2 regions of the Sphingomonas sp. M6A6_1c genome follow, and region 1 is predicted to be linked to the other one. Evidence: predicted binding sites of a transcription regulator. Region 1 holds the regulator's gene; the other holds the start of a gene.
What was found. Region 1 encodes LexA, which represses DNA repair genes until DNA is damaged. Its sites were predicted from a motif close to GTTCCNCNCTTGTTCT; they were not measured.
Positions count from the first base shown of each region.

Region 2: the regulator LexA is predicted to act here: its motif matches at 3,158-3,173, upstream of radA (DNA repair protein RadA).

Region 1 covers NZ_JBKEZO010000001.1:571,132-576,140, forward strand. Annotated here, with positions in the region: gene ACLBWH_RS02575 (molybdopterin molybdotransferase MoeA) at 1-1,067, shown strand, start outside; gene lexA (transcriptional repressor LexA) at 1,126-1,815, shown strand; gene ACLBWH_RS02585 (methyltransferase family protein) at 2,247-3,518, opposite strand; tRNA gene ACLBWH_RS02590 (tRNA-Gly) at 3,648-3,721, shown strand; gene ACLBWH_RS02595 (SDR family NAD(P)-dependent oxidoreductase) at 3,776-4,561, opposite strand; gene ACLBWH_RS02600 (zinc-dependent alcohol dehydrogenase) at 4,589-5,009, opposite strand, start outside.
Region 2 covers NZ_JBKEZO010000001.1:366,232-371,240, reverse strand. Annotated here, with positions in the region: gene ACLBWH_RS01670 (PadR family transcriptional regulator) at 1-360, shown strand, start outside; gene ACLBWH_RS01665 (DUF2218 domain-containing protein) at 357-647, shown strand; gene ACLBWH_RS01660 (glycosyltransferase family 4 protein) at 945-2,102, opposite strand; gene ACLBWH_RS01655 (glutathione S-transferase N-terminal domain-containing protein) at 2,159-2,857, shown strand; gene radA (DNA repair protein RadA) at 3,195-4,565, shown strand; gene ACLBWH_RS01645 (CvpA family protein) at 4,842-5,009, shown strand, end outside.

The DNA.
Region 1 (5,009 bases):
TCGCCGCCCACCGGACGCAGCCGGCGACCGATCTGTCGGCGATGGACGGCTATGCGATCCGCTTCGCCGACCTCCCCGGACCCTGGAGGCTGATCGGCGAAAGCGCCGCCGGCCGTCCCTTCGCAGGCCCGGTCGGTCCGGGCGAGACGGTCCGCATCTTCACCGGCGCGGCGATGCCCGCGGGCGCCGATACGGTGATGATCCAGGAGGAAGTCGCCGCCGACGGCACGACGATCCGGCTGACCGGCGAAGGTCCGCCGAGACTGGGCCGCAACACCCGCCGCCGCGGCCTCGACTTCACGACCGGCGACCGGCTGATCGCGCAGGGCGAGCGGCTCACGCCGGCGCGGATCGCGGTCGCGGCGACCGGCGGGGTGGCGATGATTGCCGTCCATCGCCGCGTGCGGGTCGCGATCTGCGCCACAGGCGACGAACTCGTCGAGCCCGGTCAGGGGAACACCCCCGACGCGCTGCCCGAATCGAACCGCGCGATGCTGGCGGCGCTGCTCGCCGACCTGCCGATCGATCTCGTCGACCTCGGCATCCTGCCCGACGATCTCGGCACGCTGCGCGACGTCTTCGCCGGCGTCGACGCCGACCTGCTCGTCACCACCGGCGGTGCCTCGGTCGGCGACCACGATCTCGTCCGCCCGGCGCTCGAAGCCGCCGGTGGCGCGATCGATTTCTGGCGGATCGCGCTGCGTCCCGGCAAGCCGATGATGGCGGGGCGGCTCGCCGACACCATCCTGCTCGGCCTGCCCGGCAATCCGGTGTCGGCCTTCGTCACCGCCTTGCTGTTCGTCAAACCGCTGATCGCGCATCTGGCCGGCGCCGCCGACCCGCTGCCGCGCACGACGATGACGATCCTCGGCGAAGACCTGCCCGCGAACGGTCCGCGCACCGACTATCTGCGCGCCGAGCTGCGCGATGGCCGGGCCTATGCCTCGACCATTCAGGACAGTTCGATGCTGCTCACGCTCGCCCGCTCGCACTGCCTGATCGTGCGGCCGATCGACGCACCCGCCGCCAGCGCGGGCGACTCGGCAGAAATCCTCGTCATCGCTTGACGGGCGCCATCCTGTTCCCTAGAAGTTCCGCGTCTGTTCCGACGGGGAAGGTCCGCTCATGCTCACGCGCAAGCAACACGAGCTCGTTTGCTTCATCAACGACCGGTTGGAAGAAACCGGCATCTCGCCTTCGTTCGAGGAGATGAAGGAAGCGCTCGACCTCAAATCCAAATCGGGCGTGCACCGCCTGATCAGCGCGCTCGAGGAACGGCATTTCATCCGCCGCCTGCCCAACCGCGCCCGCGCGCTCGAAGTGCTGCGCATGCCGGAACGCTCGGAGCGCAAGCCTGCACCGGCGACGCCCGCGCCCGCCCCGGCCCCCGCGAAGACCGGCAACGTCCGCGCCGCGGCGACGCCGGCGAACGACGTCATCGAGATCCCGCTGCACGGCCGCATCGCCGCCGGTGTCCCGATCGAGGCGTTCGAGGGGAGCTCGATGCTCGCGGTGCCCGCCGCCCTGCTCGGCTCGGGCGAACATTATGCGCTGGAAGTATCTGGCGATTCGATGGTCGAGGCGGGCATCCTCGACGGCGATTACGCGCTGATCCGGCGGACCGAGGTCGCCCGCGACGGCGAGATCGTCGTCGCGCTGATCGACGACAGCGAGGCGACGCTCAAATATTTCCGTCGCGAGGGCGCGATGGTCCGGCTCGACCCGGCCAACCGCGCCTACGAACCGCAGCGCTACGTGCCGTCGCACGTTCGCGTACAGGGCAAATTGTCGGGCATCCTGCGCCGCTACGATTGAGCCGGACGGGGGGCGAACGCCTTGCGGACGTGCCCTCCTGTATCCATCGGCTGCACCGAAGCATTACCCCCTTTCCGTCACCCCGGGCTCGACCGAGACCTCTGCGAAAGTCGTCCCAGTGCTCTTGCGAAAGCAGGAGCCCAGGGTTGCGCGCAGTTCCGGCTGTCACTCTGCTGGACCTAAGGCCGATCGACATTCAACTCGTGGACGATGCCAAGTCCTCCCCCGCCAGGGAGTGCCGGGTTGAACGGCCCCCGGCCGTTCAAGGTCATGCCGGGGGCATGACCGACCCGGCACTGTGGCGCGGCGAAGCCGTGACGGAGGGGGAGGTAAGCGACCACTCTTGTTGCGTGTCCTCCCCTCCGTCATGCCTCCGGCATGCCACCTCCCCCTTGCGGGGGAGGAATTCTAAGGCTGGCTATCGATCCGACCTAGCGCCCGACCAGCCAGCGGCCGAAGCGCGGTACGGCGCCGTGGCGGGTCATCCAGTCGCTATAGGCGCGGTAGACCGGATCGAGGCCGAGGTGGCGTTCCTCGGTGCGGGCGCGCCAATAATAGATGCCGGTGACCACGCCCATCAATGCGGTGGCGCGCACCGCGTCGATCAGGCTGCCGGTGGTGAGGATCGGCAGGGTCGACAGCCACCAGAACAGGTTCTTCGACAGATAGGCCGGATGGCGCGACCACGCGTAAGGCCCGTGCGTCAGGATGCCGCGGTGGGTCAGGTTGGAGAAGCGCGGCCCGAACGCGACCGTCGCCCAGGCGTAAACCGCGGTCAGCAGCGCGAGGATCGCACCCCATATCGCCGACACGGTCGGATGGCCGGCGAGCCAGAATGTCCAGTCCTGCGTCCCCGGATGATAGTCGAGAGGGCCGCCCGACTCCATCAGGATGAACGGCGGATAGCAGATCAGCGCGGCGGTCCATGCGGCGGCATAGGGGTTGGCGCTGCGGATGTGCGCGTCGAGCGGGCGCAGCGTCAGGACATAGCCGACGGTGGCGAAGCTGACGTCGATGACGAACATCAGCCCGATCAGCCATTGCACCAGCGCGACGGGATCGCGGAGGCTCGCCCGGTCGATGTGGATGAAGCCCGCCCAATTGCCGGGGAGCACCGCGAGCATGAAGGCGAGGAAGAACGCCTTGACCGTCCAGGCGCGGAGATGGCCGTAGATCGCCTCGGGTACGACGCCGGGCTGGCCGGTCAGCCACGCGCCGAGGTGCCAGGCGCCGTCACGCGGCTCGACGAGATATCGGTCGATCCAGAGCACATACGGCACGGCGAGGATCGCGACGATCGGCATGACCCAGCCGAAACACCACATGGCGAAGGCGAAATTGCCGTCCCAATAGAAGCGCCCGATGCCGTAGAGGAAGGCGATACCGCCCCAGGTGAGATACAGGCCAGCGAGCTTGGTCAGGCTGACGTCGCGGCGCTCCGCCAGCGGACGTGGATCGTGCCAGTCGATGCCGGTGCTGGCGCGACGATGCACCTTGTCGACCAGCAGCGACCAGCCGATCATGGGCAGCGCGCAGGCGACGAGCGCGACCAGCGCCGCATAGGGGCCATCCATGCCGATCGCGAGCGCCGCCGCCAGCCACGCGAACAGCCCGGCGATGCCAGCGAGCCCGACGCCATGACCGACGGCAGACGCGGGACGCTGGTCGGCCGATGCGGGGACCTGTTCGGGATCGTGCTCCATCCCGGCGACTTAGCGCGGCAACGGTAAGCAAGCCATGAACCACGACGGGATGCGATCTTGGGTCTTGACCCCGTATGCCGCGCGACGATAAGCCGCGGCTCGATCGACGCCCGCGGGCCGTCAGGTCGTGCGGGTATAGTACAATGGTAGTACAGCAGCCTTCCAAGCTGAATACACGGGTTCGATTCCCGTTACCCGCTCCACGCCCTTGAACGCCGACGGCTGCGGCCGATCACCGGCCACAGCCGCCGTCACGATCAATGGTCGGCGGTGCCGGGTTCCGCCATCTTGCGATGCTGTTCGGCGAGCACCGCATTGGGCGTGACATTGGCGACGGCCGACTGGATCTTGTTCTTCCAGCCGGACACGATCGCTGCTTTGCCTTCCATCAGCGCGTCCCAGCCGTCGGCGGCGACCTTGGCGGGATCGTCCTTCTTGGGATCGCTGCCGACATCGGTGTCGAGCATGTCGCCGCGCGCGAAGAATTCGGTGTCGGTCGGTCCCGGCATCAGATTGGTGAGCGTGACGCCATCGGCATCCTTGATCTCGTTCTGCAAGGCGGCGACGAAGCTGTCGAGGAACGCCTTGGTGCCGTTGTAGACCGCCTGGAACGCGCCGGGAATGTAACCCGCGATCGAACCGGTCACGAGCACTTTGCCGTCGTTGCGCGCGACCATGTCGCGCAGCACCTTCTGCAAGAGATAGGCGGTGCCGGTGATGTTGGTATCGACCACCGCGCGCCAATCCTCTACCGATTGGTCGAGGAAGGCATGGCCGAGACCGCGGCCGGCATTGGCGCAGAGCAGGTCGATCCGCCGCCCGCCTGCCGCTTCTAGCAGCCGATCGACGCCTTCCGGGGTCGACAGGTCCGCCTCGAGCGCCTGAACGTCATGCTCGTATTGGCGGAAGTCGGCCGCTGCCGCCTCGATCAGCGGCTCGTCGGCGACGACGAGGATGTCGTAGCCGTTGCGCGCGGCGAGCGAGGCCAGTTCGAAGCCGATGCCCGTCGAGGCACCGGTGATGATCGCGAATTTGTCAGCCATATGCGGTATCCTTGGATGGAAAGACGATCAGGCGACCATGCCGGGCTTCAGCACGATCTTGGTGGTTTCGTTCTGATGGTTCTTGAACAGGTCGTAGCCCTTGGGCGCGTCGGTCAGCGGCATGCGGTGCGAGATCAGGAACTCGGTGTCGATCTTGTCTTCCATAATCGCGTTGAGCAGCGCCGGCATATAATGCTGGACGTGGGTCTGGCCGGTCTTGAGCGTCAGCCCCTTCTCCATGAACGCGCCGAGCGGGAATTTGTCGACGAAGCCGCCATAGACCGCCGGCATCGAGACGCGGCCACCCTTGCGGCAGGCGATGATCGCCTGACGGATCGAATGCGGCCGATCGGTGCCGAGGAAGGTCGACGCCTTGATCTGGTCGATGATGTTGTCGACGAACATGCCGTGCGCCTCCAGCCCGACCGCGTCGATCACCGCATCGGGG
Region 2 (5,009 bases), 200 kb from region 1:
ACCGGCGGCGCCTATGCGCCCTCGCCGGGGATGGTCTATCCGGCGTTGACGATGCTCGCGGAGATGGAGCTGATCGCCGAGCAGCCGTCGGAGACGGCACGCAAGCGCTTCGTCGTCACCGCGGCAGGGGAGGCGCATCTCGCCGACCATGAAGAGCAGGTGGCGATGCTGATGGCGCGCCTGGCCGAGATCGGCGCGCATCGTGCGCGTCATGATCGGGCGCCGATCCGGCGGGCGATGCGCAACCTGCGCGACGTGGTGATGGAGCGGGTCGAGGCGGGCGACCTGTCCGACGATGCGGTGCACGAGGTCGCGGCGCTGATCGACGGCATCGTCCAGAAGATCGAGCGGCTCAAGTGAGCGTCTCGGTCGCCCGGGTGCCGACGGGGTCGGCGAGCCGCTATCTCCAGCAACTGGCGAAGCATTGGAGCCGCAAGATGGAGGTCAGCTTCACCGCCGAGGAAGGCAGCATCGCCTTTCCCAACGGATCGCTGCTGGCGATGAAGGCGGATAGCGAGACGCTCGATCTGGTGCTGACCGTGCCGGACAGCGAGGATGATGCGCGGATGCGCGAGGTGGTGGCGAGCCATCTCGACCGGTTCGCGTTCCGCGAGGCGCCGCTGACCTTCGACTGGCGGGAGGGGTAGGGGGCGTACGTCCTCCCCCGCCAGGGCAGGGCTATCGCATATGACGTTCCACGCAATGATGGGTACGTGACCTCGCGCGAGGTTGGAGTTTTCCAATTGAGCTGCGGGCCTCCGGCGCACGATCACAACTTAAAAATTCCATATGCGATAGCCCTGCCCGCCAGGGGGAGGTTGCAGCGCGAAGCGCTGACGGAGGGGAAGGATGGGGCGGGAGCGTCGTAACAAGGCTTCTGCCCTGTCCGCCCCCTCCACCGCCCGGCTCCGCCGGGCGGTCCCCCTCCCCCTGGCGGGGGAGGATTAGGAGCTTACCAGTTCGAGGTAGGTGTCCAGCACGGTCTGGTTGGCGGTGTCCCAGCGATAGGTTGCGGCGCGCGCGACGCCGGCGGCGCCCATCCGCGCCTTGAGCCCCGGTTCGGTGACGATGCGCTCGATCGCATCCGCATAGCCGGCGATATCGGTCGGCTCGACCAGAAATCCCGTCACGCCATGCTCGACGAGGTCGACCGCGCCGGTCGCGCGCGCGGCCACCACCGGCACGCCGGCGGCCATCGCTTCGGTGGTGACGTTGCCGAACGTCTCGGTAATCGAGGGGTTGAAGAACACGTCCAGCGACGCGACCGCGCGGCCGAGGTCGTCGCCCGACTGGAAGCCGGCGAAGATCGCCCCCGGCGCCTGCTGCGCGAACCAATCCTGCGCCGGGCCCTTGCCGATCACCAGCACCTTGTGCGGCACGCCGCGGCGGGTGAGGTCCTTGATCACCTCGGCGAAGACGTCGAGGCCCTTTTCCTTCACCAGCCGGCCGAGGAAGCCGACCGCGATCTCGTCGTCGCCGATCCCCAGTTCGCGCCGCCACGCGAGGCTGCGCCGTTCGGGAACGAAACGATCGTGGTCGATGCCGCGCGACCAGATCGTGATCGGCGTCGTCACCCCCCATTCGCGCAGCAGCGCGCCCATGCTGGGGCTCGGCGGCATCACCCGGTCGACGCGATTGTAGAAGCGCCGCATCAGCGCCTTGATCCACGGTTCGACGAAGCCGATCCGATAATAGCGGAAATAGGTCTCGAACCGGGTGTGGAAGGAGGCGAGGCTGGGTATGCCGTTGCGCCGCGCCCAGCTCACCGCGCCATGGTTGAGCAGGTCCGGCGCGGAGACGTGGACGAGATTGGGGGCGAAGGCTTCGAGATCGGCGCGGGTCCGGGCTGGCAGATAGCGGCCGAGCAGATATTCGGCGCGGCCGCCCGGCATCGGGATCGCCGGCACCGAGACGAGGTCGCCGGTCGGCGGGAAAGCGGGCGGATCGATCGTCGGCGAATAGACGCGCACCGTGACGCCCTGCGCCAGCAGATGCCCGACGAGCAGGTTCAGCGCCTGATTGGCACCATCGCGCGTGTAATTGTAATTGCCGCTGAACAGCGCGACACGAAGATCGGAGGGTTGCATGCTGCCGCCGGCCATAGCGGCGCGATTGCGGCGTGACTATGTCGGCGGTTCAACAGCCAAGGGTGTCGCCGATGACCGATTTGTCCGCCTTTCCGATCACGCAGCGCTGGCCGGCGCAGCATCCCGATCGCATCCAGCTCTACTCGCTGCCGACGCCGAACGGCGTCAAGGTGTCGATCATGCTGGAGGAGACGGGGCTGCCGTACGAGCCGCACCGGATCGACTTCGGCCAGGACGATCAGAAATCGGCGGCGTTCGTCTCGCTCAACCCCAATGGCAAGATCCCGGCGATCCTCGATCCCGACGGGCCGGGCGGACAGCCGTTCGGCCTGTTCGAGAGCGGCGCGATCCTGCTCTATCTCGCGGAGAAGAGCGGGCAATTCCTGCCGATCGACCCGGCCGGGCGGTGGCAGGCGATCCAATGGGTGATGTTCCAGATGGGCGGGGTGGGGCCGATGTTCGGGCAGCTCGGCTTCTTCCACAAATTCGCCGGGCGCGAATACGAGGACAAGCGGCCGCGCGATCGCTACGTCGCCGAAGTGGTGCGGTTGCTGGGGGTGATCGACGCGGCGCTGGCGGGCAAGGACTGGCTGCTGGGCGCGGATTATTCGGTGGCGGACATCGCGCATCTCGGCTGGGTGAATGCGCTGGTCGGTTTCTATGAGGCGGGCGAGCTGGTCGGGATCCACCGGTTCGCGAATGTGAATGCATGGCTGGCGCGCGGGCTGGCGCGGCCGGCGGTGCAGCGGGGGTTGGCGATTCCGGGGTGATCTCTTCGTCTTGATCGAGCGTGCCGCATGAGTGACGCGTGTCTTCCTCCCCCTGACGGCGGAGGACTTGGGTGGTGCTTTACCGTTAGGGAACGGTGACGCGGCGCGGATCGCGGCTGATCCTTCCCGGTACGGGGAGGGGGACCGCCGGAAGAGCCGGTGGTGGAGGGGGGCTTCCTCGGGGAACGGCGTTTGGGGAAGCCCCCCTCCGTCACGGCTGCGCCGTGCCACCTCCCCGTGCCGGGGAGGAGTTGGAACGCGCTCCCCGCCGAAGGTCCGGACGGACCCGCCCCGAAATCTGTTCCCTTCCCGTTCTCCTCCGCCTATATTGCCGGGCATGGCGAAACCGCAGAAACGATATGTGTGCCAGGCGTGCGGATCGGTGTCGCATCGCTGGGCGGGGCAGTGTGGCGATTGCGCCGAATGGAATACGTTGGTCGAGGAGGCGGCGGCGGTGGTCACGCCGTTCCAGGCCAAGCACGACCTGCGCACCGGCGGGCGATCGTTCGAGCTGGTCGGGCTCGACGCCGATATCGTGCTGCCCGAGCGGATGGCGACGGGGATCGCCGAACTCGACCGCGCGCTCGGCGGCGGGTTCGTCGAGGGGTCGGCGACGCTGATCGGCGGCGATCCCGGCATCGGCAAGTCGACGCTGCTGTTGCAGGCCGCCGCCAAGCTGGCGCTCGCCGGCAAGAGCGTCGCCTACGTCTCGGGCGAGGAGGCGACCGATCAGGTGCGGCTGCGCGCGCGGCGGCTCGGCATCGGTCATGCGCCGGTGCAGCTCGCCGCGGCGACCTCGACGCGCGATATCCTGACGACGCTGTCGATGGGGCCGCCGCCCGCCTTGCTCGTGATCGATTCGATCCAGACGATGCATTCCGACCTGATCGAAGGCGCGCCCGGCACCGTCAGCCAGGTGCGCGCGTCGTCGCAGGAGCTGATCCGCTTCGCCAAGGAACGCGGCACGGCGCTGGTGCTGGTCGGCCACGTCACCAAGGACGGGTCGATCGCCGGGCCGCGCGTGCTCGAACATATGGTCGATACCGTGCTCGCGTTCGAGGGCGAGCGCAGTCATCAATATCGCATCCTGCGCGCGATCAAGAACCGCTTCGGCGGGACGGACGAGATCGGCGTGTTCGCGATGCAGAGCGAGGGGCTGGCGGAGGTGTCCAATCCCTCCGCGCTGTTCCTGACGCAGCGCGACGAGGGGGTGACGGGGACGACGGTATTCCCCGCGCTGGAAGGGACGCGGCCGGTGCTGGTCGAGATCCAGGCGCTGGTGGTGCGGCTGGCGAGCGGGGCGACGCCGCGGCGTGCGGTGGTCGGCTGGGACAGCGGCCGGCTGGCGATGATCCTCGCGGTGCTCGAGGCGCGGTGCGGGCTGAGCTTCTCCAATGCCGAGGTCTATCTCAACATCGCCGGCGGCTATCGCGTGCAGGACCCGGCGGCGGACATGGCGGTAGCGGCGGCGTTGGTCTCCGCGCTGTCGGAGCGGCCGGTGGCGATCGACGCGGTGGCGTTCGGCGAGGTCGCGCTGTCGGGCGAGATCCGTCCGGTGGCGCATGGCGCGTTGCGGCTGAAGGAGGCGGGCAAGCTCGGGTTCGAGCGGGCGTTGGTGCCGGCGGCGGTGGCCAAGGAGGAGAGCGCGCTGCGGCTGACGGGGTTTCGGACGCTGGGCGAGTTCGTGGATCATATGTTGGGGCGGTGAGCGGGGGGGCGTCGTCGGTCCGCTTGGTCCTCGACCTCCCCATTCGTCATCCCGGCGAGGGCCGGGACGCATGGACACGCCGCCGCCAGCGACGGCAAGCACCATCCACCGCCCGCCACCATGGGTCCCGGCTTTCGCCGGGATGACGAAGGAGGGGGGATGACGAATTGGGGCCGGACGAAGAAGGGGGAACCTCGACGGCAGGGGCCACGAACGACGGCCCCCACCACTACCAAGGACTAGCGCCTCCGGCCGCGCATCCCTATTCCCTTTGGCATGGCGCTGACCGCTCTCGACATCATCGTTCTCGTCGCCGTGCTGGGTGCGGCGTTGCTCGGGCTCAAGCGCGGCTTCGTCACCGAAGTGCTGTCGCTGTTCGCCTGGGTGGCGATCGTCGCGATGCTCAAGCTGTTCCACGTCGCGCTCGCCGCCAAGCTCGCGGGC